Regions from separate parts of the Klebsiella sp. RIT-PI-d genome, predicted to be linked through region 1. Evidence: predicted binding sites of a transcription regulator. Region 1 holds the regulator's gene; each other region holds the start of a gene.
What was found. The regulator CRP, encoded in region 1, controls carbon source genes, mostly activating them, when cyclic AMP is high. The targets are predictions, from matches to a motif close to ATGTGANNNNNNTCACAT.
Positions count from the first base shown of each region.

Region 2: focA (formate transporter FocA) is a predicted target of CRP. The motif match lies at 5,209-5,226, and genes of this name have one in related genera.
Region 3: udp (uridine phosphorylase) is a predicted target of CRP. The motif match lies at 2,344-2,361, and genes of this name have one in related genera.

Region 1 is NZ_LGIT01000004.1:23,708-30,314, reverse strand. Features, by position in the region: gene argD (bifunctional acetylornithine/succinyldiaminopimelate transaminase) at 1-566, shown strand, start outside; gene AC791_RS03450 (YccS/YhfK family putative transporter) at 556-2,646, opposite strand; gene crp (cAMP-activated global transcriptional regulator CRP) at 2,695-3,327, opposite strand; gene AC791_RS03440 (OsmC family protein) at 3,628-4,032, shown strand; gene AC791_RS03435 (phosphoribulokinase) at 4,078-4,947, opposite strand; gene AC791_RS03430 (YheU family protein) at 4,973-5,191, opposite strand; gene AC791_RS03425 (hydrolase) at 5,193-6,209, opposite strand; gene AC791_RS03420 (NUDIX hydrolase) at 6,276-6,607, opposite strand, start outside.
Region 2 is NZ_LGIT01000009.1:620,798-627,404, reverse strand. Features, by position in the region: gene aroA (3-phosphoshikimate 1-carboxyvinyltransferase) at 1-952, opposite strand, end outside; gene serC (3-phosphoserine/phosphohydroxythreonine transaminase) at 1,019-2,107, opposite strand; gene AC791_RS09525 (DUF421 domain-containing protein) at 2,290-2,979, opposite strand; gene ycaO (30S ribosomal protein S12 methylthiotransferase accessory factor YcaO) at 3,119-4,879, shown strand; gene focA (formate transporter FocA) at 5,285-6,142, shown strand; gene pflB (formate C-acetyltransferase) at 6,198-6,607, shown strand, end outside.
Region 3 is NZ_LGIT01000005.1:61,150-67,756, forward strand. Features, by position in the region: gene metE (5-methyltetrahydropteroyltriglutamate--homocysteine S-methyltransferase) at 1-1,390, shown strand, start outside; gene AC791_RS05770 (dienelactone hydrolase family protein) at 1,424-2,230, opposite strand; gene udp (uridine phosphorylase) at 2,486-3,247, shown strand; gene rmuC (DNA recombination protein RmuC) at 3,386-4,795, shown strand; gene ubiE (bifunctional demethylmenaquinone methyltransferase/2-methoxy-6-polyprenyl-1,4-benzoquinol methylase UbiE) at 4,885-5,640, shown strand; gene ubiJ (ubiquinone biosynthesis protein UbiJ) at 5,653-6,258, shown strand; gene ubiB (ubiquinone biosynthesis regulatory protein kinase UbiB) at 6,255-6,607, shown strand, end outside.

The DNA.
Region 1 (6,607 bases):
ATCAGGCGCTACTGGTATTTGATGAAGTTCAGTGCGGCATGGGGCGTACCGGCGATTTGTTTGCGTATATGCAGTATGGCGTGACGCCGGACATTCTTACCAGTGCTAAAGCACTGGGCGGCGGCTTCCCAATTAGCGCGATGCTTACCACCCATGAAATTGCCAGCGCCTTTCATGCCGGATCGCACGGCTCGACCTACGGCGGCAATCCGCTGGCCTGCGCCGTGGCAGGGGCCGCATTCGATATCATTAATACGCCTGAGGTGCTGAGCGGCGTTAATGTTAAACGTCAGCGCTTTGTTAATCACCTTCAGCAGATCAATGAAAAATACGCGCTGTTCAGCGACATTCGCGGCATGGGGCTATTAATCGGCGCTGAATTACAAACCCAGCTCAAGGGCCGCGCGCGTGATTTCCTCACTGCTGCCGCTGAAGAGGGCCTGATGGTGCTTAATGCCGGACCGGACGTGCTGCGTTTCGCCCCTTCGCTAGTGGTGGAAGAGGCCGATATTGATGAAGGCATGAAACGGTTTGCACAGGCGGTCGCTAACGTCCTCAACCGTTAGCGCGGCCGAATTTTTTGTTCAGCCAGCTTCCATGATGCGGGCGCTGACGCCATGCTACCGATGAAATAGTATGCATGGTGTTCAGATGGCCGATAATGCGCTCAAGGTGGCGCTCCATGGTGCTTAACGGTCCATGGAGCGCACCGCCGTCCGGCGCTTGCAGAATATTCACATCACCCGTGCTTCCCGGACCTTCCGATTCCAGCCGCTGCTGACAGCGCTGCAGGGCAATTTCACAGGACTGCAGATACTGTACCGCCAGATCCGGCGTCAGCATATTATGCTCCCGCGCCAGCGTGGTCATCGCATTAATGTGCTCGACGATAAACTGACTGTGGGTGACCCACAGCTTCATATCTGCCAGATACTGCGAGTTAAAGCCAGGCTCCTGCATCGCCTGATTTAATGAGTTGAACAGGGTGTTATGCGCCTGGTTTACGCGCATACGCTGATACGCGAGTGTCGGGGCCTGCGGATCGTTGCTTAAAATCAGACGCAGTGCATCCTGGTCGGCTTCCAGCGCTGCCCACGCGTTCTGACGTAACAGACCACTTTGCCACTGCGGCCATAGCCAGACCATACCGCCAAAGGCGATAAGACAGCCGAGCGCGGTATCAATCATACGCGGCAGAATAAACTGCTCGCCGTTAAGGTTAATCAGCTGAAGGGTATATACGGCCGTTACGGTGAAACCGATCGTCGCCCAGCCATAATTTTTTCGCAGGATCAGATAGCTAATCAGGGTGATCAACAGCATTGCACAAAGCGTATAACCGTCAGGCACCTTCAGGTGCAGCGTTACGCCTGCAATCACCAGCCCTACCAGCGTGCCAAGCGCACGATGAAGAATACGCACCCGCGTTGCACCATAGCCGTTTTGCGTCACGAACATGATGGTCATCAGCACCCAGTAGGGTTTAGTGAGATGTAAAACGCTGCCTGCCAGGCTGGCGATACTGAGCATCACGCTAATTCGGGCGGCGGTGCGTAAGGCAGGCGACTTGAATGAGAGGTAGCTTTTGAGCGCCGACCACAGCGGTGGACGACGCTGACGATCGGCCATCAGATCGCGCGGGTAGAGTGGGCGAAGCGTACGCAGCACGCGGGCGATGCGGCTAAAATGCCAGGTGCAAAACTGGCCGACCGGATTATCCGGATTCTGGCGGGCAATTTTTTCCAGCGCCTCAAGCTGCTTGTCCATCGTAAAACGGCCAGAGTAATGATGATAAAGGATATCATCTGCCATCACGCGTAAGCGGGCGGCAATGGTCCGGGCATTCCAGCGGATCACGGCTTCAGCATGACTCTGTTCCACCAGCTTTTGCACCTCTTCCGGCTGGTGGAGGCTAACCGAAATATGCTCCTGTAAATCCAGCGCCATCTGGAACATCCAGCGCAGACGCTTGTAGTTTTCGTGTTTTTTTTCCGACAGCATATACAGCTGCTGATAGCACTGGGTAATTAAATCCACCGTTTTCTGCTGACGTACCAACAGCGGGGGCAGCGCCTTTTCCGGCGCGGTATGCTGGGTCAACAGGCTGTATTTTGCTTCACAATAGTCTGCCAGCTGGCGATAGAGCAGACTTAATGATTCCCGCAACGGCTGTTCGCGCCATAGCCAGAACCAGAACCAGTTAAAGAGTCCATACCAGAGCGTGCCCATGGCATACAGCAGCATTGGCTGCCAGACAGGCACAGAACCGGCAAGGCTCAGGGTAAAGATGGCTGCAATTAAGGATGCCGGAAGCAGGCGGGCATGAAGCGGGCCGATTTCCGCTGTCACGCCGAGTACCATTGCCAGCGCGGTCAGCACCAGCGGCAGCGGCGCACCCTGCGCCAGCAGAAGCTGAACCGCCAGACTACTGCCCGCGAACATCGCGCCGCCGATCGTCAGCCGCTTAAAAAAGCGCTTATGCGGCGTATCAAGACCGGCAATATTACAGCAGGCGGGAACGAGGGAAAAAAGCAGGCCGTACTGAAGCTGGCCGAGCAACAGGCCGATAGCCACGGGCAAACAGAGCACCAGCGTTTGCCGAAGTGCGTAGTTTATTTCCGGGTGATAAATCAGCCTGCGCCACATAGCGATAACAGCATCGGCGCATTACTGGGAATGCGCCGCGTGTCGACTCTAGCGGGTGCCGTAAACGACGATAGTTTTACCGTGCGCGGAGATCAGGCTCTGATCTTCCAGCATTTTCAGGATACGTCCCACCGTTTCGCGAGAGCAGCCTACGATCTGGCCGATCTCCTGACGGGTGATTTTGATTTGCATACCGTCCGGGTGCGTCATGGCATCTGGCTGTTTAGCCAGGTTAAGCAGCGTCTGCGCAATACGGCCGGTCACGTCGAGGAAGGCGAGGTTGCCCACTTTTTCGGATGTCACCTGTAAACGACGCGCCATTTGTGAAGAAAGGCGCATCAGGATGTCCGGATTTACCTGGATCAGCTGACGGAATTTTTTGTAGGAGATTTCCGCAACTTCACAGGCGGTTTTTGCACGTACCCAGGCACTACGTTCCTGACCTTCTTCGAAAAGGCCCAGTTCACCGATAAAATCGCCCTGGTTGAGATAAGAAAGGATCATTTCTTTCCCTTCTTCATCCTTAATGAGCACTGCCACCGAGCCTTTGACGATGTAATACAGCGTCTCTGCTTTTTCACCCTGGTGAATTAGCGTGCTCTTTGATGGGTACTTATGAATGTGGCAATGAGACAAGAACCATTCGAGAGTCGGGTCTGTTTGTGGTTTGCCAAGCACCATGCGCGATTATCCTCTGTTATAAGCTATCTCCGGCGGCGAAAGGGTACTGCCTCCGGGTTGCAATCGTGTTTGTCCCTCAGCGAGGAAGTTGACTGTCGGTATGTTCCGCAGCCAAATCTAATTCCTTTGCATACATGCGTCAAAGTCAATGTATCACTGCGGTATCTGATCTGTTTTAACATAGCTTTTGCCGCCTGTCTCCTGGTGTCTCGCTTCAGCATGACGCAGGTCGTCTTCCGTTGCGAGAATTGTTATGTGCGCGTAATCTGTGGAGAAAATTTCAACGCTGGAGTGGATGTTATGCAAGCACGCGTCAAGTGGGTCGAGGGGTTAACGTTTTTAGGTGAGTCGGCTTCCGGGCATCAGGTGTTAATGGATGGTAACTCTGGTGATAAAGCGCCCAGCCCGATGGAAATGGTGCTGATGGCCGCAGGTGGATGTAGCGCGATCGATGTGGTGTCTATCCTGCAAAAAGGGCGTCAGGACGTCACAAATTGCGAGGTTAAACTGACCTCTGAGCGCCGGGAAGAAGCGCCGCGTCTGTTCACGCATATCAATTTGCATTTTATCGTCACGGGTAACGATCTGAAAGATGCGGCCGTCTCGCGCGCCGTCGATCTCTCTGCCGAGAAATATTGTTCTGTAGCGCTTATGCTGGGTAAAGCCGTCAATATCACCCATTCATACGAAGTGATTGCCGCATAATAATCTTGCCCGATAAGCCTTTGCTGTCGGGCACTTGCGCACCTTTTACTCAATTGTCTTACCTTCCATCAGACGCTGAACCAGCGGCAGCATGATCAGCTCCATTGCCAGGCCCATTTTCCCGCCCGGCACCACTAATGTATTAATGTGAGAAATAAACGAACCCTGAAGCATGGCCAGCAACCAGGGATAGTCGATCCCTTCCAGATTACGAAAGTGAATAACCACGAAACTTTCGTCCAGCGAGGGAATGCTTTTTGCCGCAAATGGGTTGGAGGTGTCGACGGTGGGTACGCGCTGGAAGTTAATATGGGTCCGGGAAAATTGGGGGGTAATAAAATTAATATAGTCATCCATTGAGCGAACCACGGAGTCCATGACGGCTTCGCGTGAATGGCCGCGCTCGCCGGTGTCGCGAATTAATTTTTGTATCCACTCCAGGTTCACAATCGGCACTACGCCAACCAGTAAATCGACATGACGCGCGACGTCATGCTGGGGGGTGACAACGCCGCCGTGCAAACCTTCGTAAAATAATACGTCGGTCGGCTCCGGCAGCGGTTGCCAGGGGGTAAACGTTCCTGGCACCTGATCCCACGGTACGGCTTCATCGTACGTATGCAAATATTTGCGCGCCTGACCGGTTCCCGACTGTCCATATTCAATAAATGTCTGCTCCAGCAGATTGAAGTCATTCGCCTCCGGGCCAAAATAGCTGATATGCCGTCCGGCATCCCGGGCTTTGCGAATGGCCATGTCCATTTCCGGGCGAGTATAGCGATGAAAGCTATCGCCTTCGACTTCCGCTGCATGCAGATTAAGCTGGGCAAAAATCTTGCGAAACGCGAGACTGGTCGTCGTGGTCCCCGCGCCGCTGGACCCTGTTACCGCAATCACTGGATGTTTGGCAGACATAGCAACTCCCTGAAGAATCAGTAAATTAGCCGCGGAACTGCGTGCGAGGCATGATATTGACCGTCTCATGCAGTTCTGACCACACCAGTACGGCTTCGCCTGTCTGGAGCTGGTGTTTAACGTCGGCGACTTTTTGCTCAAGTGAACGCTCATGTTCACCATAATCAGTACCTTCACGCAAGACAAAGCTTTCGATCAGGCTATAGAGAGTATCTGGGTCGAGATCCTGCCAGGGAATAATCACCTTAAGCTCCGAGGTATGTAGTTAGCCAGTCGGGTATGCGTTTTTCCAGCCACATTTCCGGATGTCGCAGCGTACCGCCCACGAATCCGACATGACCACCGTGTTCGGTGAGCTGATACTCGACCTGCGGCGGTAGCGTGCCTGGCTCAGGAATAACGTGATGATCCATAAACGGATCATCTTTAGCATGAATGATAAGCGTCGGTTTAGCTATCTGACTGAGCAACGGCATCGCGCTGCACTTACGATAATAGTCGATAGCGTCGGTAAAGCCGTGAATGCGCGCCGTAATTAAATCGTCAAACTCGCGCAAACGTCGTACCTGCTTTAATTGTGCCAGCTCGATTGGCAGAGTGCCGGGAAAGGCTTTCAGCTTGCGCGTTGCATTGCCCTTCAGCAGATTAAGCAAATAGCGCTGATACACCCGGGAGAAGCCTTTTTCCATATGATAACTACAGGCTTCCAGTACAAAAGGAGCAGAGACGATAGCGGCGGCATTCAGCGGTGCGTTATCGCCTTCTTTGGCCAGCAGGCAGGCGAGCATATTCCCCCCCAGCGAGTAGCCAACCGCCGCAGTGGGCGCATTGCCAAATTCGCGCTTCAGCCAGTGTAAAAACCAGGTACCGTCTTCAGTTTCACCTGAGTGATAAATGCGGTTAAGCCGATTCGGCTCGCCGCTACAGCCGCGAAAATGCATGACCACCCCAAGCCAGCCACGGGCTTTTGCAGCATGGATCAGACCATGTGCGTAAGGACTGTGCAGGCTGCCTTCAAGCCCGTGAAAAACCACCAGCCTGGGTTTATGCCTGGCCTGATGGGGATCTTCGCTCCACGCCAGATCGATAAAATCACCATCCGGCAGATCCAGGCGCTGCCAGACCGGCGTAAATTGAACCCGACGGCGCAGCAGGCGCGGCAGCATGGTTTGCAGATGGGGATTCCGCGCCCCGGGCATGGGGCGAAAAAAATGCGAATCGTGGTGCCCGACAGGCGATTGTTCAGATGAAATGTGAGCCATGACTGAGGATAAATTAAGAAAGTTGCGCCGTAATATAACCTGTAATCATGATTACAGTTTATTCATTTAAGGGGCGATTCCTTGCTCGGCCAGCAGATTACGCGAAAAAAGATGAATATCCACGCCGGGCTTGCGTCGCCATAGCCGGGCTTTACGCGCGCCGGTCGCGATGCTCTCGCCGGTTTCTTCCAGCATTCCCGATGCTTCAATACGCCGGATCAGACTTTTGCGCTGGATCGGTTGCCCAAGAATAATTTCTGTTGCCTCCTGGAGTTGCGCATGAGTAAAGACCTCAGGCAAGCAGTAAACCGGCAGCAACGAATATTTGGTTTTTTGACGCAGGCGATGCAGGGCAATCTGCACAATGTTGGCATGATCAAACGCCAGTGCATAATCAG
Region 2 (6,607 bases), on a different contig from region 1:
TAGTCATTGCTGCGTCAGGAATATGGTTCATATCCATATCCACAGCGTTAAGTTCACCGCGCGTACAGGCAATGAAGTCGTCGCCCCAGGTAATGGTTGCACCCATTTTTTCCAGTACATCGGCAAAACGAATATCGCCCTGCATACTGTTACGACCAATACCGGTCACTTTTACCGTACCGCCTTTAATTGCCCCGGCAGCCAGAAAATAGGAGGCGGATGAGGCATCTCCCTCTACCAGATAATGCCCTGGAGACTGATACTGCTGGCCACCTTTGACGATAAAGCGCTGGTAGCGCTGATTTTCAATCTCCACTCCAAAGGTGCGCATCAGATTCAGCGTAATGTCAATGTAGGGACGAGAAACCAGTTCACCTTTAATAGCAATAGCGGTATCCGTGGCGGCAAGCGGTGCGCTCATCAGTAGCGCGGTCAGAAACTGACTGGAAACGCTGCCATCAACCTCAACCTCTCCTCCTGAGAATCCACCGCGCAGACGCAGGGGTGGATAATTTTCCTGCTCGAGGTATTCAATGACTGCCCCGCCCTGGCGTAAGGCATCAACCAGATGCCCAATCGGACGCTCTTTCATGCGCGGCTCGCCGGTCAGAACAATATCACCGTGACCAAGACAAAGCGCAGCAGCCAGCGGGCGCATCGCCGTTCCTGCATTACCAAGAAATAGCTCCAGACTATTGTCGCCTCGTAAGGGTCCCGCATTGCCAGTGACTTCGCAGCGGGTACGATCGGCTGAAAGGGTATAATGAATGCCTAACGCGCTCAGGGCGTTCAGCATATGGCGGACGTCATCGCTGTCGAGTAAATTGGTTAATACGGTTGTGCCTTCAGCCAGCGCCGCCAGCAGCAGCGCCCGGTTAGAGACACTTTTTGATCCAGGCAGATTGATAACACCGTCTACGCGCGCGATGGGTTGTAACGTCAGGGAATCCATGAAACTTAACTCTCAAAAGCAAAAGAAAGCCCCGCAGCGGGCCGCGGGGAAGAATAATACGGGGGGTTAACCGCGACGACGTTCGAAGTCAGTCATAAACTCGGTCAGGGCCTGAACACCTGCCAGCGGCATAGCGTTGTAAATTGAGGCGCGCATTCCCCCGACGACACGGTGTCCTTTCAGGGCATGTAGTCCCGCCGACAGTGATTCTTCGAGGAATAATGTGTCCAGTGCGCTATCGGCTAACTGGAACGGAATGTTCATGCGGGAACGATTACGCTTTGCCACGTCGTTGCGATAGAAATCACTGTTATCAATCACGCTATACAGCAGATTGGCCTTTTGTTGGTTGATCTTATCCATTGCGGCGACACCGCCCTGCTCTTTCAGCCATTTGAAAACCAGACCGGATAAATACCAGGCAAAGGTGGGCGGCGTGTTGAACATTGAGTCATTCTCATTGAGCACGCTGTAATCCAGAATTGACGGGCAGGATTGATGTGCTTTACCGAGTAAATCCTCGCGGACGATCACCAGCGTTAACCCCGCCGGTCCGATATTTTTTTGTGCGCCCGCATAGATTACGCCGAAGCGGCTGACATCAAGCGGTCGGGAAAGAATGGTTGAGGAAAAATCAGCAGTGACAATAACGTCATCACCAAAATCTGGCACATCGTCAATGGCGATACCGTCAATGGTTTCATTAGGGCAGTAGTGTAAATAGGCAGCGTTGTCGGAAAGCTGCCAGTCGTGCATAGGCTTAACGCCCCGCAACCCGTCTACGGTGACTTTGGCATCAATGACATTGGGGGTACAGTATTTTTTCGCTTCTTTAACGGCGCTGGCTGCCCAGTAACCCGCATCAACATAATCAGCCGTGGTTTTATCGCCGAGAAGATTAAGCGGTATACCGGCAAACTGCCCGCGCCCGCCGCCGTGGCAAAACAGTACTTTATAGTTTGAGGGAATAGTCAGCAGATCGCGAAAATCCTGTTCAGCCTCTTCAGCAACCTGAATAAATTCTTTTCCACGGTGGCTGACTTCCATGATCGACGTACCCAACCCGTGCCAGTCGCACAGTTCCTGTTGCGCCAGCTTAAGTACCGCTTCCGGAAGCATTGCCGGACCTGAACTAAAATTAAAGACCTGAGCCATTTCCCCTCACCACGCTGCTAATGATATACCCACCGCGATGGGTATAAGTTATTCCTGTGGATAGTGGTTTTACCATTCAGTGACACACGTCGCAACGGCTAAAACACGGACGGGTAAAAATGTGCTCGTTATCACACAATATATTCTATCGCATTGACGAATAAAGGCCGACAAAACCGCTATCAGGTAATTCGCTTTGCCCGGCTGGCTCTGGACCATTCAGGATGTGCGCAACGTGAACACCGCTGGTGGTCGCCCGCTTTCATTTTCTGTACTGCACTGCATTTATTGCAGGCGTATTCGCCGTCGTGCGGAACGGTTGTATAGCGCTCAATGCCAACGGGCAGAATACAAAGTCCCGCTTTCACCTCATCATCAGGATAGTAATAGACGCTGATCTGACCATTGGTTTCCATAATCGCCAGTTTGATTTGGCCAAGTTGCTCTACGCTGCTGATGCGCAGCTCCATGAAGAACTCATATTCGGTAAGACTGGCAGCTTTGACTTTTTCCCAGGCTAATTGCCCTTCTTCGATAAAGACAACGGGCTTTCCTTCCAGCAAATCCTCCAGTCTTTCACTGTGTGACATCAGCCACATAACCAGTCGATACAGCAGCCCCAGAGTGATAAAAACCGTTAATACGGGCAGCATAGGCACATCATCATAGAATGCCACGTCCCCCGCAGCAGAGCCGAGAGTGAGGATGATTAAAACCTCAAATAACGACATTTGACGCACGCCGCGACGCCCGGTGATTTTAAGAAACAAGAAAACCAGAACGAAGGTATAGAGGCTGCGCAGCGCGACTTCACCCAGAAATTCAAGCGGCACCTTATCAAGCACCATGCGTTGAAGATCAAATGCTTTCATCTTTTTATTCTCAAACAGCGGGTTATAAACCATAAGCATAGCCAATACTTTTATTTCTATACCGCGCGCCGGGAAGATAGCGTCGGTGTGCTAAAACCCGTATCATTGCGCGCTTTCCGTACGATAAAAAGTGAACTTCATGACGCAAACCTTCATTCCCGGCAAAGATGCTGCGCTGGAAGACTCCATCGCTCGCTTCCAACAAAAATTGCAGGACTTCGGCTTCGATATCGAAGAAGCTTCCTGGCTGAATCCCGTTCCTCATGTCTGGTCGGTGCATATTCGTGATAAAGAGTGCGCACTGTGTTTTACCAACGGGAAGGGGGCAACTAAAAAAGCGGCGCTGGCCTCTGCGCTGGGAGAGTACTTCGAGCGTCTGTCTACGAACTATTTTTTCGCTGATTTTTGGCTGGGTAATACCATTGCCAACGGTCCATTTGTGCATTATCCGAATGAGAAATGGTTCCCACTGCCGGAAAATGATGAACTGCCGGAAGGCATTCTGGATGCTCGTCTGCGCGCGTTTTACGATCCGGAAAACGATCTGAGCGCGGGTATGCTTATCGACCTGCAATCCGGTAACGAGGAACGTGGCATCTGTGCCCTGCCGTTCACGCGTCAATCTGATAATCAAACTGTCTATATTCCGATGAATATTATCGGTAACCTGTATGTTTCCAACGGCATGTCTGCCGGTAATACGGCTAATGAAGCGCGCGTTCAGGGGCTGTCTGAGGTTTTCGAGCGCCACGTTAAAAACCGTATCATTGCTGAATCAATCAGCCTGCCGGAAATCCCGTCAGAGGTACTGGCGCGCTATCCTGGCGTGGTCGAATCGATTGCCACGCTTGAAGCAGAGGGTTTCCCGATTTTTGCCTATGACGGCTCGCTGGGCGGTCAGTATCCGGTGATCTGCGTAGTCCTGTTTAACCCGGCAAACGGCACCTGCTTTGCCTCCTTTGGCGCGCACCCTGATTTTGGCGTGGCGCTGGAGCGTACCGTTACCGAACTATTGCAGGGTCGTGGCCTGAAAGATTTAGATGTTTTCACCGCGCCGACTTTCGATGATGAGGAAGTGGCCGAACACACTAATCTGGAAACGCATTTTATTGACTCCAGCGGTCTTATCTCCTGGGATATGTTTAAACAGGACGCGGATTATCCGTTTGTCGACTGGAGTTTTGCCGGCACCACGGAAGAAGAATTCGCCACCCTGATGGCTATCTTTAACGCCGAAGATAAAGAAGTTTACATCGCTGATTACGAGCACCTCAGCGTCTACGCTTGCCGTATTATCGTTCCGGGCATGTCGGATATTTATCCGGCAGAAGATTTATGGCTGGCGAATAACAGTATGGGCAGCCATTTACGCGAGACGATTCTGGCGCTTCCGGGCAGCACCTGGGATAAAGAAGACTATCTCAGTCTGATCTCTCAGCTTGATGAAGAAGGCCACGACGATTTTACCCGTGTACGCGAGCTATTAGGGCTGGCAACAGGCAGTAATAACGGCTGGTATACCTTGCGTATTGGCGAGCTGAAAGCGATGCTGGCTCTGGCTGGAGGCGATACAGAACAAGCGTTAATCTGGACCGAATGGACGATGGAATTCAACGCTTCAGTGTTCAGTCCGGAACGCGCTAACTATTATCGTTGCCTGCAAACGCTGCTGTTGCTCACTCAAGAAGAAGGCCGTGAGCCGCTACAGTATCTGAATGCTTTTGTGCGCATGTACGGTGCTGAAGCAGTAGAAGCAGCTAGTGCGGCATTGAGTGGCGAAGCGCCTTTCTATGGCCTGCAGGCTGGTGATAGTGAGCTTGCGGCTTTCCCTGCGCATCAGTCGCTGTTAAAAGCGTACGAAAAACTGCAGCGTGCTAAAACGGCCTTCTGGTCAAAGTAGCCCCTGCTGTATACTTCGGCCGTAGGCATATCGTTACGGCTGCGTTATATTACGGAGCGGATTTACCGCTCCGTTTTTGTATATTTTGTGGTAATCACCCGCAAATGTAATGTTAAAGTTAAATATGAGTAAATGTTATTACACTTACCGTGTATTAATGTTACTTTATATTAGAAATACTCCATTTTAATTAACTGCCAATCGATGGGGCAGTAAAAAAATTCAACACAATTGATAATTTTTAAAATTTATTTTTATTTGTATAATCAAGACCTTAATCCTGAATAGTGGTAAAACCATACACTGTGAAGGCCTATAAGCCAGGCGAGATATGATCTACATCAATTTCTCTTCTATAATGCTTTGTTAGTATCTCGTCGCCGACTTAATAAAGAGAGAGTTAGTGTGAAAGCTGACAACCCTTTTGATCTAATACTTCCTGCAGCAATGGCCAAAGTGGCCGAAGAAGCGGGTGTCTATAAAGCAACGAAACAACCGTTGACCACGTTTTTCCTGGCAATCACCGCAGGCGTGTTCATCTCAATTGCTTTCGTTTTCTATATTACAGCGACCACAGGTACTGGCACCATGCCGTTTGGTATGGCGAAACTGGTAGGTGGCATCTGCTTTTCACTAGGCCTGATTCTGTGCGTTATCTGTGGGGCCGACCTGTTTACCTCCACGGTACTGATTGTGGTGGCGAAAGCCAGCGGTCGTATCACCTGGGGTCAATTGGGTCGCAACTGGCTAAACGTTTATGTCGGTAACCTGGTAGGTGCATTGCTGTTCGTGCTTTTGATGTGGCTTTCTGGCGAGTATATGACCGCCAATGGTGGCTGGGGGCTTAATGTCCTGCAGACTGCCGACCACAAAATGCATCACACGTTTGTTGAGGCTGTCTGCCTCGGTATTCTGGCAAATCTGATGGTCTGTCTGGCCGTCTGGATGAGTTACTCCGGTCGCAGCCTGACCGATAAAGCACTCATTATGGTTTTGCCGGTCGCTATGTTTGTTGCCAGCGGTTTTGAACATAGTATCGCGAATATGTTTATGATCCCGATGGGTATCGTAATTCGTCACTTCGCCAGCCCGGAATTCTGGACCGCCGTTGGTTCCTCTCCGGACAATTTTTCTCATCTGACTATCATGAATTTCATTACTGATAACCTGATCCCTGTAACTATCGGGAATATTATCGGCGGTGGTTTGCTAGTTGGGTTGACATACTGGGTCATTTACCTGCGTGGCAACGAACATCATTAATGATGTTCGTTTCAGGCAGGTAATAAAAAGTCCACTTAAGAAGGTAGGTGTTACAATGTCCGAGCTTAATGAAAAGTTAGCCACAGCCTGGGAAGGTTTTGCGAAAGGTGACTGGCAGAATGAAGTAAACGTCCGTGACTTCATCCAGAAAAACTACACTCCTTACGAGGGTGACGAGTCTTTCCTGGCTGGCGCAACTGATGCTACCACCAAGCTGTGGGACAGCGTAATGGAAGGCGTTAAACAGGAAAACCGCACTCACGCGCCTGTTGACTTCGACACTTCTGTTGCCTCCACCATCACCTCTCATGACGCTGGTTACATCAACAAGTCTCTTGAGAAAATTGTTGGTCTTCAGACTGAAGCTCCGCTGAAACGTGCGATCATTCCGTTCGGCGGCATCAAAATGGTTGAAGGTTCCTGCAAAGCGTATAACCGCGAGCTGGACCCGGCCCTGAAAAAAAT
Region 3 (6,607 bases), on a different contig from region 1:
TGGTCGTAACGTCTGGCGGGCGGATCTCACGGAAAAATATGCGCAGATTAAAGACATCGCAGATAAGCGCGAGCTGTGGGTGGCGTCTTCCTGCTCGCTGCTGCACAGCCCCATCGATCTGAGCGTTGAGACTCGCCTGGATGAAGAAGTAAAAAGCTGGTTCGCCTTTGCGCTGCAAAAATGCGAGGAGTTAGCCCTGCTGCGCGATGCGTTGAACCGTCGCGACACCACCGCGATTGACGCATGGAGCGCACCGATTCAGGCTCGCCGTCACTCTGGCCGCGTACATAACGCGGCGGTACAGACGCGTCTGGCTGGCATTACTGCTCAGGACAGCCAGCGTGCCAGCGCCTACACGGTGCGTGCTGAAGCCCAGCGTGCGCGGTTTAATCTGCCCGCCTGGCCGACCACCACTATAGGGTCATTCCCGCAGACCACGGAAATTCGCGGCCTGCGTCTGGACTTCAAAAAAGGCAACCTCGACGCCAGCCACTACCGTACGGGCATTGCTGAGCATATTAAACAGGCGATTGTCGAGCAGGAGCGTCTGGGGCTGGATGTGCTGGTCCACGGCGAGGCCGAGCGTAACGACATGGTGGAGTATTTCGGCGAACATCTGGACGGGTTTATTTTTACCCAAAACGGCTGGGTACAGAGCTATGGCTCCCGCTGCGTGAAGCCGCCGGTGGTTATTGGCGACATCAGCCGTCCGCAAGCGATCACCGTTGAATGGGCGAAGTACGCCCAGTCTCTGACTGATAAACCCGTCAAGGGCATGTTAACCGGTCCGGTAACGATCCTCTGCTGGTCCTTCCCGCGTGAAGATGTCAGCCGCGAAACCATCGCCAAACAAATCGCGCTGGCATTGCGTGATGAGGTTGCCGATCTGGAAGCGGCAGGTATTGGCATCATTCAGATTGACGAGCCTGCACTGCGCGAAGGTTTGCCGCTCAAGCGCAGCGACTGGGATGCTTATCTGCAATGGGGTGTTGAAGCCTTCCGCATTAATGCCGCCGTCGCGCAGGACGACACTCAGATCCATACGCATATGTGTTATTGCGAGTTTAACGACATCATGGATTCTATTGCCGCACTGGATGCCGATGTCATTACCATCGAAACCTCGCGTTCAGACATGGAGCTGCTGGAGTCTTTCGAAGAATTCGACTATCCGAATGAAATCGGGCCGGGGGTCTACGATATTCACTCGCCGAATGTGCCGAGTGTGGAGTGGATTGAAGCGCTGCTGGAAAAAGCCGCCCGGCGTATTCCTGCCGGGCGCCTGTGGGTTAACCCGGACTGCGGCCTGAAAACCCGCGGCTGGCCAGAAACCCGAAGCGCGCTGGCGAATATGGTGAAAGCCGCGCAGAATTTGCGTCAGGCACAATAAAAAACAGACGCCAGCCTGTGGGCTGGCGTTTTCTTATTTATCGAGGTAGCGGGTAAACCACGCCAGCATTCTCTGCCAGCCATCAGTAGCCGACGCCTCATGATAACTCGAACGATAGTCGGCATTGAACGCGTGCCCGGCCTGCGGATAGACAATAATTTCTCCCGTCGCATTCGCCGCATTCAGTGCCTGGCGCATGTTTTCGAGGGTTTCCTGAGGAATGCTTTCATCCTGCGCGCCGTAAAGGCCGAGCACCGGGGCGCTTAAGTTATGGGCGACATCAACAGGATGGACAGGCGAGGTTAACGTCTTATCGCCAGTCACTTTGCCATACCAGGCCACCGCAGCTTTCAGCTGTGGGTTATGTGCGGCATACAGCCAGGCGATCCTTCCACCCCAGCAAAAACCGGTAGTGCCCAACCGATGAGCGTCGCCGCCGTTGCGTGCTGCCCAGTTTGCGACATGATCCAAATCTGCCATCACCTGCGCATCCGGGACGTGGGATACCAGCTCTTTAAACAGCGTCGGGATATCGTTATACGCGTTGGGATCGCCCTGACGAAAATAGAGTTCCGGGGCAATCGCCAGATAACCTTCCAGCGCAAGGCGACGACATAAATCGCGAATATGCTCATGTACGCCGAAAATTTCCTGCACTACGATAATGACAGGAAGCGGCTCTTTTGCGTCCTTAGGTTGAGCATAATAAGCGGGCATATTTTCGCCCTGCGTCGGGATCGTCGTGTCACCCGTCGCAATTGCCTCTTCGGGCGTGCGAACAAGAGTGGAAGCATGGGGTGAGGCGGCAGGGGCAAAACCCGGCTGGCGATCTGTAGTCATGGCATTCTCCGTACCCAGTATTAGCGCAGTGTTAACTATAGACCCCGCATCTGTAATTTTCCGCGTTAAAGGACAATTCATCATGTTGATGGTTACGCTATTTCGGTACATTAGTGTGATGCATGTCACTATTGCGTAGAAATAAACTGCAACAAGATTTCTCATGAGTGACTCGGGTCACGAAATTATTCCGGTCACTTCTGTAGAGTACCTTTTTGCTTCTTCTGACAAACCGACCCACAGAGGAGTCTTTTTATGTCCAAGTCTGATGTTTTTCATCTCGGCCTCACCAAAAACGATCTACAAGGGGCTACGCTGGCTATCGTCCCGGGCGATCCTGAGCGTGTGGAAAAAATCGCCGCGCTGATGGATAAGCCGGTTAAACTGGCATCGCATCGCGAATTTACCTCCTGGCGTGCTGAACTTGACGGTAAAGCCATCATTATTTGTTCTACCGGTATTGGCGGACCTTCTACCTCTATCGCCGTTGAAGAGCTGGCGCAGCTCGGTATTCGTACCTTCCTGCGTATAGGCACGACCGGTGCTATCCAGCCCCACATTAATGTGGGTGATGTTCTGGTCACTACCGCGTCTGTCCGTCTGGACGGTGCCAGCCTGCACTTCGCGCCAATGGAATACCCGGCTGTTGCCGACTTCGCATGTACCACTGCCCTGGTCGAGGCTGCAAAATCGATTGGTGCGACAACGCACATTGGTGTTACCGCGTCTTCTGACACCTTCTATCCAGGTCAGGAGCGCTACGATACCCTTTCCGGACGTGTCGTTAGCCGTTTCAAAGGCTCTATGGAAGAGTGGCAGTCCATGGGCGTCATGAACTATGAAATGGAATCTGCGACCCTGCTGACCATGTGCTCCAGCCAGGGCCTGCGCGCGGGAATGGTTGCCGGTGTGATTGTTAATCGTACCCAGCAGGAAATTCCGAACGCTGAAACCATGAAACAAACCGAAAGCCACGCGGTGAAAATTGTGGTTGAAGCCGCCCGTCGCCTTCTCTAAATTTTCTTTTGTTTTACCAGGGGCCGACACGTTCGGCCCTTTCTTTTTGCGTAAAGCCTCGCAGAAAAACCGTTTAGGCTGGACGTTTATACAGCAAGCCCGTATTTTGCATGAGGAATGAATCATGCGGGAGGGTAAATGGACAGCGCAATCATTATCAGCGTGCTACTCATGCTGGCGGGGATCGTCGTCGGCTGGCTGGCAGCAAGCTACCGCGCCGCGCAGCAGCAGGCCGATATCCTCGCTGAACAGCGCGATATTTTTGGCGAACTAAGTGCGGCAAAACAGCAGATTGCCCAGCACAGTCACTGGCGCGATGAGTGCGACCTGCTGAATAATGAACTGCGCAGCCTGCGGGAAATTAATACCTCAATGGAGGCTGATTTGCGCGAGGTCACCACGCGTCTTGAGGCCTCGCAGGATAAAACCCGCCAAATGATCAACAGCGAGCAACGGCTCAGTGAACAGTTTGAAAATCTGGCAAATCGCATCTTCGAACACAGCAACCGGCGCGTAGACGAGCAAAACCGGCAAAGCCTGCACGGGTTGCTCACGCCGCTGCGCGATCAGCTCGACGGCTTTCGTCGTCAGGTGCAGGACAGCTTTGGTCAGGAAGCGCGGGAAAGACATACGCTGGCGCATGAAATTCGTAATCTCCAGCAGCTTAATGCACAAATGGCGCAGGAAGCGCTGAATCTAACGCGTGCATTAAAGGGCGATAACAAAGCGCAGGGGAACTGGGGTGAGGTAGTGCTGACCCGCGTGCTGGAAGCTTCCGGGCTGCGCAACGGTCATGAATATGAAACGCAGGTGAGTATCGAAACCGACACCCGCTCGCGTATGCAGCCTGACGTGATTGTTCGCCTGCCGCAAGGCAAAGATGTCGTGGTTGATGCCAAAATGACCCTGGTAGCTTATGAGCGCTATTTCAATGCTGAAGAAGACTATACCCGTGAAGCCGCGCTTCAGGAGCATATTGCCTCCGTTCGCAACCATATTCGTCTGCTCAGTCGCAAAGATTATCAGCAGCTTCCGGGGCTGCGCAGTCTTGACTATGTGCTGATGTTCATCCCCGTTGAACCGGCATTTTTACTCGCCATTGACCGGCAGCCGGAACTTATCACCGAAGCGCTGAAAAATAATATTATGTTAGTCAGCCCGACTACATTACTGGTGGCGCTACGCACCATTGCAAATCTGTGGCGTTATGAGCATCAAAGCCGCAACGCACAGCACATCGCCGATCGTGCCAGCCGCCTGTATGACAAAATGCGCCTGTTTGTGGACGACATGTCGTCCATCGGCCAGAGTCTTGATAAAGCGCAGGATAACTACCGTCAGGCCATGAAAAAACTGACATCGGGACGCGGCAACGTGCTGGCGCAGGCAGAGGCTTTTCGTGCGCTTGGCGTCGAGATTAAGCGCGAGATAAATCCGGATTTAACCGAGCAGGCAACCGCGCAGGATGAGGAGTTTCGACTACGCTCAGGAGCAGAGGCCAATGATGAGAGCCAGTGCCCGACAGAAACGCCGCGATCCATGCGCTAAACTCCTTTCCTCGTGGTGGTTGAGTCATAGGGGAAATGCCCTCGATCTGTTACACTTTACGAACAATTTCTTGATAAGCAGGCCTTAAGATGGACGAGAATTCTCAGGATACGACGCATTTTGGTTTTCAGACTGTCGCCAGCGCACAGAAAGCTGACATGGTGGCGCATGTATTCCATTCGGTAGCTGCAAAATATGATGTCATGAACGATCTGATGTCATTCGGCATTCATCGTCTGTGGAAGCGCTACACCATTGATTGCAGTGGCGTACGTCGCGGCCAAACCGTGCTGGATCTGGCAGGGGGAACAGGCGACCTGACGGCAAAATTCTCTCGCCTCGTCGGTGAGACTGGCCGGGTAGTGCTGGCCGACATTAATGACTCAATGCTGAAAATGGGGCGTGAAAAACTGCGCAATTTGGGCATCGTCGGTAACGTTGAGTACGTTCAGGCTAATGCCGAGGCGCTGCCGTTCCCGGATAATACCTTCGACTGCATCACTATCTCTTTTGGGCTGCGTAACGTTACCGACAAAGAAAAAGCGCTGCGTTCCATGTACCGCGTACTTAAGCCGGGCGGACGTTTACTGGTGCTGGAATTTTCGAAGCCGATTATCGATCCGCTTAGTAAAGCCTATGATGCTTACTCATTTCACGTGTTGCCGCGTATCGGTCAAATGGTCGCCAATGATGCGGAAAGCTACCGTTATCTGGCCGAATCTATCCGTATGCATCCCGACCAGGAGACCCTGAAAGCGATGATGGAAGATGCCGGAATGGAAAACGTAAACTACTACAACCTGACGGCGGGTATTGTAGCGCTGCACCGTGGCTATAAGTTTTAACAGGAGAGCGTCATGCCGTTCAAACCTTTAATCACTGCGGGCGTAGAGAATGCCCTCAACGCCTTTTTGTGGCGTGAGCGCGGCCTGAAACCTGCTCGTCAGCGTCTGCACGGGAAAGTATTACGCGTTGTGCTGAAAGAGTTCTCATCGCCGCTGGTGCTTTGCTTTAGCGAGCGGCAGGTCGATGTGCTGGGTGAGTGGGAAGGTGAAGCGGACTGTACGGTAACCACTCGCCTGAGCGTATTGCCAAAACTGCGCGATCGCCAGCAGCTCACTGCGTTAATCCGTAGCGGCGAGCTGGACGTTAACGGCGACATTCAGGTGGTACAAAATTTTGTTGCCCTAAGCGATTTGGCAGAACTGGACCCGGCGGAATTACTGGCTCCATGGACCGGCGATATCGCGGCTGAAGGCATAAGCCGGGTTTTACGGCGCGGAGCGACCTTTCTTAATCACAGTGCGCGGCGTCAGCAGAGGTATGTCGCTGATGCGCTGACAGAAGAGTGGCGTCTGGCGCCCGGCGCGCTGGAAGTTGTATGGTTTGCTGAAGAAGTCGCTGCCGTCGAACGTGCAGCAGATAATCTAACGACACGGCTGGAAAAACTGGAGGACAAATGACGCCAGGTGAAGTTCGCCGCCTGTATTTTATCATCCAGACATTTTTGAGTTATGGACTCGATGAGCTGATCCCAAGAATGCGCCTGACGTTGCCGCTAAGGCTCTGGCGGCGTACGCTATTCTGGATGCCCAACCGGCATAAAGATCGGCAGTTAGGCGAACGTCTGCGGCTGGCATTGCAGGAGCTTGGTCCGGTGTGGATTAAGTTCGGGCAAATGCTCTCAACACGTCGCGATCTTTTCCCGCCGCTGATTGCCGATCAGCTCGCCCTGCTACAGGATAAAGTGGCTCCCTTTGACGGTAGACTTGCTAAGCAGCAGATCGAAAAAGCGATGGGTGACAGACCGGT